DNA from 2 places in the Chromobacterium sp. INPA-IVC genome. Region 2 is predicted to be linked to the other one. Evidence: riboswitches for the same ligand, from Rfam matches in the RefSeq annotation. Region 2 holds a riboswitch; the other holds the start of a gene.
What was found. A riboswitch is a leader RNA that binds a small molecule or an ion and turns the genes downstream of it on or off. The one in region 2 is predicted to bind thiamine pyrophosphate.

Region 1: another riboswitch for thiamine pyrophosphate. It lies ahead of thiC (phosphomethylpyrimidine synthase ThiC); the one in region 2 lies ahead of ACX17K_RS12045 (thiamine ABC transporter substrate-binding protein).

What each region holds. Positions count from the first base shown of each region.
Region 1 covers NZ_JBTNLS010000007.1:171,681-175,077, reverse strand. Annotated here, with positions in the region: gene ACX17K_RS14555 (uracil-DNA glycosylase) at 1-151, opposite strand, end outside; gene ACX17K_RS14550 (rhodanese-like domain-containing protein) at 297-623, opposite strand; gene ACX17K_RS14545 (protein-L-isoaspartate O-methyltransferase family protein) at 626-1,285, opposite strand; TPP riboswitch at 1,402-1,549, shown strand; gene thiC (phosphomethylpyrimidine synthase ThiC) at 1,651-3,397, shown strand, end outside.
Region 2 covers NZ_JBTNLS010000006.1:72,706-76,102, forward strand. Annotated here, with positions in the region: gene ACX17K_RS12035 (ABC transporter permease) at 1-410, opposite strand, end outside; gene ACX17K_RS12040 (GNAT family N-acetyltransferase) at 407-958, opposite strand; gene ACX17K_RS12045 (thiamine ABC transporter substrate-binding protein) at 1,025-2,041, opposite strand; TPP riboswitch at 2,092-2,186, opposite strand; gene ACX17K_RS12050 (DUF1800 domain-containing protein) at 2,311-3,397, shown strand, end outside.

The sequences.
Region 1 (3,397 bases), on a different contig from region 2:
GCGGAAACAGCGTCTTGCCGTCGCCTTGCTGCAGGACTAGCTGGCGGTCGATTTCGGCCAGGCGGGCGGCGATGGCGGGCTGGCCCAGCACCTTTTCCCAGGCGGGATGGACGCGGGCGAGGGCGGGAGCGAGGTAGGTCAGAGAAGACATATCGGGTTCTTTGCTATGGATCGCCAGGCGGTTAACGTGGCTTGGAAAGATGGCTGCGCGATTCGTTCCAAAACAAAACACCGCCCGGGGGCGGTGTTTGTGGGGCGCGTCATCCCAAGGGGGAGACGCGCCGTCCAGTCCAGCATCAATACCGGGCGACGGCCGGGTCCACCTGGGTCGACCAGGCGTCGATGCCGCCCTGCAGATTGATCACGTTCTCGAAGCCGGCGTTCAGCAGGAACAGCGCCACCTGGGCGCTGCGCATGCCGTGGTGGCAGATGGCGACAATGGGCGCGTCGTCCGGCAGCTCGCTCATCCGGATCGGGATCAGATTCATCGGGATGTGCACGCTGCCGTCGATGTGGGCCAGCTGGTATTCCCAGCCTTCGCGCACGTCCAGCAGCACCGGGCGCGCGGCCTGCGGGTCGGCCAGCTGCGCGGCGAGCGCCGGGGCGGTGATTTCGCGCAGCATGATCAGAAGCTGAAACGGGCGGGTTCAACCGCCTCGAATTTCTTCAGCCGCTCGACACAGGTCTCGAACAGCGCGGTTTCGCGGAAGCTGGTGTCGGTTTCGCGTTCGATCAGCTTGCATGCCATCACCGGCAGATCGCCGGCCACCAGGATCAGACGGCCGCCGACGGCCAGCTGGTCCTTCAGTTCTTGCGGGACGACCGGCAGCGAGCCGCCGACCACGATCACGTCGTAAGGCGCTTGCTCGGCCAGGCCCAGCACGCCGTCGCCCTCGACCAGGGTGGCGTTGGCGACGCCGGCCTTCTTCAGGTTGGCGGCCGCGCGTTCCTTTTGCGCCGGATCGATTTCCACGCTCACCACCTGCTTGCCCATCTTGGCCAGCAGCGCGGTCAGGTAGCCGCTGCCGGTGCCGATTTCCAGAATCTTGTCGGAGGGCTGGATGGAGGCGTCCTGCACCAAGCGCGCTTCCATTTTGGGCTGCAGCATCTTGCTGCCGTTGGGCAGCGGCAGTTCGGTGTCGACGAAGGCCAGCTGGCGCTGATTGTCGGCGACGAAGTCCTCGCGTTTCACGTGAAACAGCAGATCCAGCACGTTGGTATCCAGAACATCCCACGGACGAATCTGCTGTTCGACCATGTTGAAACGGGTTTTTTCGAAATCCATCAACTTAAACTCCGGAGGGCTGGGAGTCCGCTCCGCCCATGGAGGACAGCGTCGGCGGCAAGGACTCGAGTCATGACGATAACTTGCGATTATCCCATATTTGCCTTACCTTCACACGGCATCGCTAGGGGTCCTGTGCCTGGCGTTCGGCGTAGATGGCTACCAAAGTGTAGGCCATCGGGCTGGATGACGGAGCGCGGGTGAGAAATACCCTTGGAACCTGACCCGGATAATACCGGCGTAGGGAAGCGTCACCTGCCCGCCATGGCCACGCCATACCCGCAGCCGGCCCGTCCGGACCGCTCCTTGCGCCGCTTCATCGCTTTTGGAGAGCCCGCCCGATGAACGCGCCCGTGAACAAGCAGATGGTGGTGGATGCCGCCGCCATCCAGCCTTTGCCCAATTCCCGCAAGATTTATGTCGAGGGCAGCCGCCCGGACATTCAAGTGCCGATGCGCGAGATTCGCCAGGCCGACACGCCGACCCAATTCGGCGGCGAAAAGAACCCGCCCATCTTCGTTTACGACACCAGCGGCCCCTATAGCGATCCGGCCGCCCGCATCGACATCCAGAGCGGCCTCGCGCCCCTGCGCGCCGCCTGGATCGCCGAGCGCGGCGATTGCGAGCGGCTGGACGGCTTGTCCAGCGAATACGGCCGCGCCCGCGAGGCCGATCCCAAGCTCGCCGAGCTGCGCTTCAACCTGCAGCGCAAGCCGCGCCGAGCCAAGGCCGGCCGCAACGTCAGCCAGATGCACTACGCGCGCCGGGGCATCGTCACGCCGGAGATGGAGTTCGTCGCCATCCGCGAGAATCTGAACCGCCGCGCCTATGTGGAGTCGCTGAAGGCCGCCGGCAACCAGCGCCTGCTGGATCTGATGACGCGCCAGCACAAGGGCCACAGCTTCGGCGCCAATCTGCCGGAGGAGATCACCCCGGAATTCGTGCGCCAGGAAGTGGCCGCCGGCCGCGCCATCATCCCGGCCAACATCAACCACCCGGAAAGCGAACCGATGATCATCGGCCGCAACTTCCTGGTAAAGATCAACGGCAATATCGGCAATAGCGCGGTAACGTCGTCGATCAGTGAAGAAGTGGACAAGATGACCTGGGGCACGCGCTGGGGCGCCGACACCATCATGGACCTGTCCACCGGCAAGAACATCCACGAAACGCGGGAGTGGATTCTGCGCAACAGTCCGGTGCCGATCGGCACCGTGCCCATCTACCAGGCGCTGGAAAAGGTCAACGGCAAGGCTGAAGACCTGACCTGGGAAATCTTCAAGGACACGCTGATCGAGCAGGCCGAGCAGGGCGTCGACTACTTCACCATCCACGCTGGCGTGCGCCTGGCCTATGTGCCGATGACCGCCGGCCGGATGACCGGCATCGTGTCGCGCGGCGGCTCCATCATGGCCAAGTGGTGTCTGGCGCATCACCGCGAGAATTTCCTCTACACCCATTTCGAGGACATCTGCGAAATCATGAAGGCCTACGATGTGGCCTTCAGCCTGGGCGACGGCCTGCGGCCGGGCAGCGCCTGGGACGCCAACGATGAGGCGCAGCTGTCGGAGCTGAAGACGCTGGGCGAGCTGACCGAAATCGCCTGGAGGCACGACGTGCAGGTGATGATCGAAGGCCCGGGACACGTGCCGATGCAGCTGATCAAGGAGAATATGGACAAGGAGCTGGAATGGTGCCGCGAAGCGCCGTTCTACACTCTGGGGCCGCTGACCACCGACATCGCGCCCGGCTACGACCACATCACTTCGGCCATCGGCGCCGCGCAGATCGGCTGGTACGGCACCGCGATGCTGTGCTACGTGACGCAGAAGGAGCACCTGGGCCTGCCGAACAAGAACGATGTGAAAGAAGGCATCATCACCTACAAGCTGGCGGCGCACGCGGCGGATCTGGCCAAGGGACATCCCGGCGCGCAGATCCGCGACAACGCGCTGTCCAAGGCGCGCTTCGAGTTCCGCTGGGAGGACCAGTTCAATCTGGGGCTGGACCCGGACAAGGCGCGCGAATTCCACGATGAGACGCTGCCGAAAGACAGCGCCAAGGTTGCGCACTTCTGCTCGATGTGCGGTCCGCACTTCTGCAGCATGAAGA
Region 2 (3,397 bases):
AGATTGAAGAACAGATTGCCGTACAGCAGCAGCCACGGCGTGTCCTGCAGATTGACGCCGAACACGCCGCGCGGCCCGAACAGCGCCAGCACGCCCATCGCCGCCACCAGCGTCGGCATCACGAAGGGCAGCATCAGCAGCCGCAGCAGCAGCGCCCGCCCGGCAAAGCGGTAGCGGGCCAGCATCCAGGCCAGCGGCACGCCCAAGGCCAGGCACAACAGGCAGCTGGCCGATGCCTGGATCAACGACCACAACAGCCGCCAGCGCAGGTAATCATCGGCCAGCAAGGCGGGATTGAACTGCAGGCCGCCTTCGGCCAACAGGCGGGCCAGCGGCGCGACGGCCAGCAGAAAGAGAAAGGACAGCGGGAGTCCGGCCAGGATCAGCCGGGGCACGGCGGACTGCTTCAAACAAAAGCTCCAGACAACGGCCAATCAGCCGTCAGCACATCTTCGCAACCGTCGTCATCGCGCACCTGGCCCACCTTGGCGAAGCCAAGCTGGGCGGCCAGCGCCTGCGACGGCAGATTGCCGGGTTCGATCGACAACACCAGCTTCGCCACGCCGCCGCTTTGCGCCGCCCAGCCGGACATCGCCAGCAAGGCCTCGCGGGCGTAGCCCTGGCGGCGGAATTCGGGGTAGACCGCATAGCCGAGCTCGACGTCGCCATAGCCGTTCAAATAAGGATGGCCGGGCAACGTGTGGAAGTTGATGTGGCCGACCATGGCCAGATCGTCGCGGCGCAGCAGCGCCCGCACCGACCACGGCGCGTAGGCCGGCTCCGCCACGATGTCGGCCAGCCGCATTTTCATCAACGCCGTCTCCTCCATCCAGCCGTCGGCCGGACGGCTGCCCAGACGCGCCGCGGCGGCGTCGATGTCGCCGCGCAGGCAGGATTCGAGAAAATCCGCGTCCAGATGGCGCAGGATCAGGCGGGGGCTGGCGATGTCGTCGATCATGAGTGAGTTTCCAAGTGAACTTGCCCGGATCATAACAGAGGCGAAACCGGGCAAGTCATCGCCGGATCACTGCCCGGACTTCAGCACCACTCGCGTCCAGCGGCCAACCCAGGCGCGCTGCTTGGCGGCCAGCGTCGCGCTGTCGGGGGTGTCGTGCGCGGCCGGTTGCTCGGCGTGCTTGTAGACCGGGTCCAACGGGATGTTGTCCATCGCCGGGTACATCCACATCCGCGTCGGGATGTCCTTCTGCACCGCGTCCGAGCGCAGGAAGGCGATGAACTGCTGGGCGAGCTTGGGCTCCTTGCCGCCCTTGACCAGCGCCGCGCCTTCCACCTGGCGGAACACCGAGCCCGGCAGCAGCAGATTGGCGGTCGGCGCGTCGGCCGGCTTTTCCTTGCTGTAGAACACCTCGGCCGCCGGACTGGTGGCGTAGCTGACCACGATGGGCCGGCTGCCGCCGTTCTTGGAGAAGTCGGTGTAATAGGCCTCGGTCCAGCCCTTGCTCACCTTCAGGCCGTTGTCGCGCAGCTTGCCCCACAAGGCGAAGGCCTTGTCCTCGCCCAAGGCATGGATGGTGGCGGACAGGAAAGCCAGGCCCGGGCTGGAGGTGGCCGGGTTTTCCACCACCAGCAGGTTCTTGTAGGCGGGCTGCGTCAGGTCGTTCAGAGTCTTGGGCAGCGGCAGCTTGTTCTTGGCGAACCAGGCCTTGTCGTAGTTCAGCGTCACATAGCCGTAGTCGACGGCGGCCGCGCCCGGCAGGCTGACCTTGCCGTCGCGAGCCAGCTCCGCCGGCAACGGCCCGAGCGCGCCGGCTTGCTCGGCCTTGCCGATCAGGCTGTTGTCGAGGCCAAACACCACGTCGGCGATCGGGCTGCCCTTGGTCAGAATCAGCTTGTTGACCATCTCGCCGGCGTCGCCGGCCTTGATGATGGACACTTTGGCGCCGGTCTGCTTTTCAAACGCGGCGAGCAGCGGCTTGTCGACGCTGAACGAGCTGTGCGCGAGCACGCGCAATTCGGCCGCCTGGGCGGACAGGCCGGCCAGGCTCAAAGCGACGACGACGAGTTTTGGGAACAGCTTCATGGACAATCTCCGCGCGGTACGGCCACGGAGCAAGCAGGCAAGGCGGACAAGGTTCCGCTTCATCACGCTCCCTCCGCTGGCATGATCCAGATCAGGTTCTCAGGGTGTCTCTCAGCCCGCATGGCGGGCACCCCCGGTGACAGGGCGACAGTATAGCCCAGATGCGCAAACAACTTAACACTCTGGCCGGTCCGCTTAATACCGGAGCGAAGAGTGGCAACTATGCTCACAATCAATCGCTTATGCTAACGGCCTGCCGCGGTGAACCCATGATCAAAAGAATACTGCTCGCCTCCGCCCTGCTCGGCCTGCCCCTGATAGCGCTGGCCGGCATCGGCGCGGACGGCGCCCGCCATCTGCTGACACGCGCCGGCTTCGGCGCCAGCCCGGCGCAGATCGAAGCCTTCGCGCCGCTCAGCCGCGAGGCGGCGGTGGACAAGATACTGGCCGGCGCGCGCACCCAGGCGGCCACGCCGCCGCCGGGCTGGGCCAACGAGCCGTTCGAGCGCCCCGGCCAACCCGGCCTCACCGAGGATCAGAAAAAAGCGCTGCAACAGGAGCGCAACCAGCATGCGGTCGAGCTGCGCAGCTGGTGGCTGACCGAAATGCGCGACACCCCGTCGCCGCTGACCGAGAAGATGACCCTGTTCTGGCACAACCATTTCGTGTCGGCGCTGGACAAGGTGCGCTCGCCGCAGATGATGTACCAGCAGAACCTGCTGCTGCGCCACTACGCGCTGGGCGACTTCGGCCAGCTCTTGCATGCCGTGGCGCGCGATCCGGCGATGATGCGCTATCTGGACACCGCCAATAACCGCAAGGACCAGCCCAATGAGAACTTCGCCCGCGAGGTGATGGAACTGTTCACGCTGGGCGAAGGCCACTACAGCGAGCAGGACATCCGCGAGGCCGCGCGCGCCTTCACCGGCTGGGGCCTGGACCGCGACGACCAGTTCATCGTCCGCCCGCGGCTGCGCGACACCGGCGAGAAGATCATCTTCGGCCAGCGCGGCAATTTCGACGGTGACGACGTGATCGACCTATTGCTGCAACAGCCCAGCACCGCAATATTCGTCACCAACAAGCTATGGCGCAACTTCGTATCGCCCACGCCCGACGCCGCCACGGTCAACAGGCTGGCCGCCGATTTCCGCCGCAGCCATTACCAGTTGAAGCCCTTGATGCGCGCGCTGCTGTTGACGCCGCAGTTCTGGCGCAGCCAGGGGCAACTGGTGAAATCGCCGGTGGAGCTGACCATAGGCACGCTGGTGACCTTCGATCTCAACCCGCCGGACTGGCGAGTGATCGCCGGCCTGAACCGCCAGCTGGGCCAGGACGTGTTCGCGCCGCCCAACG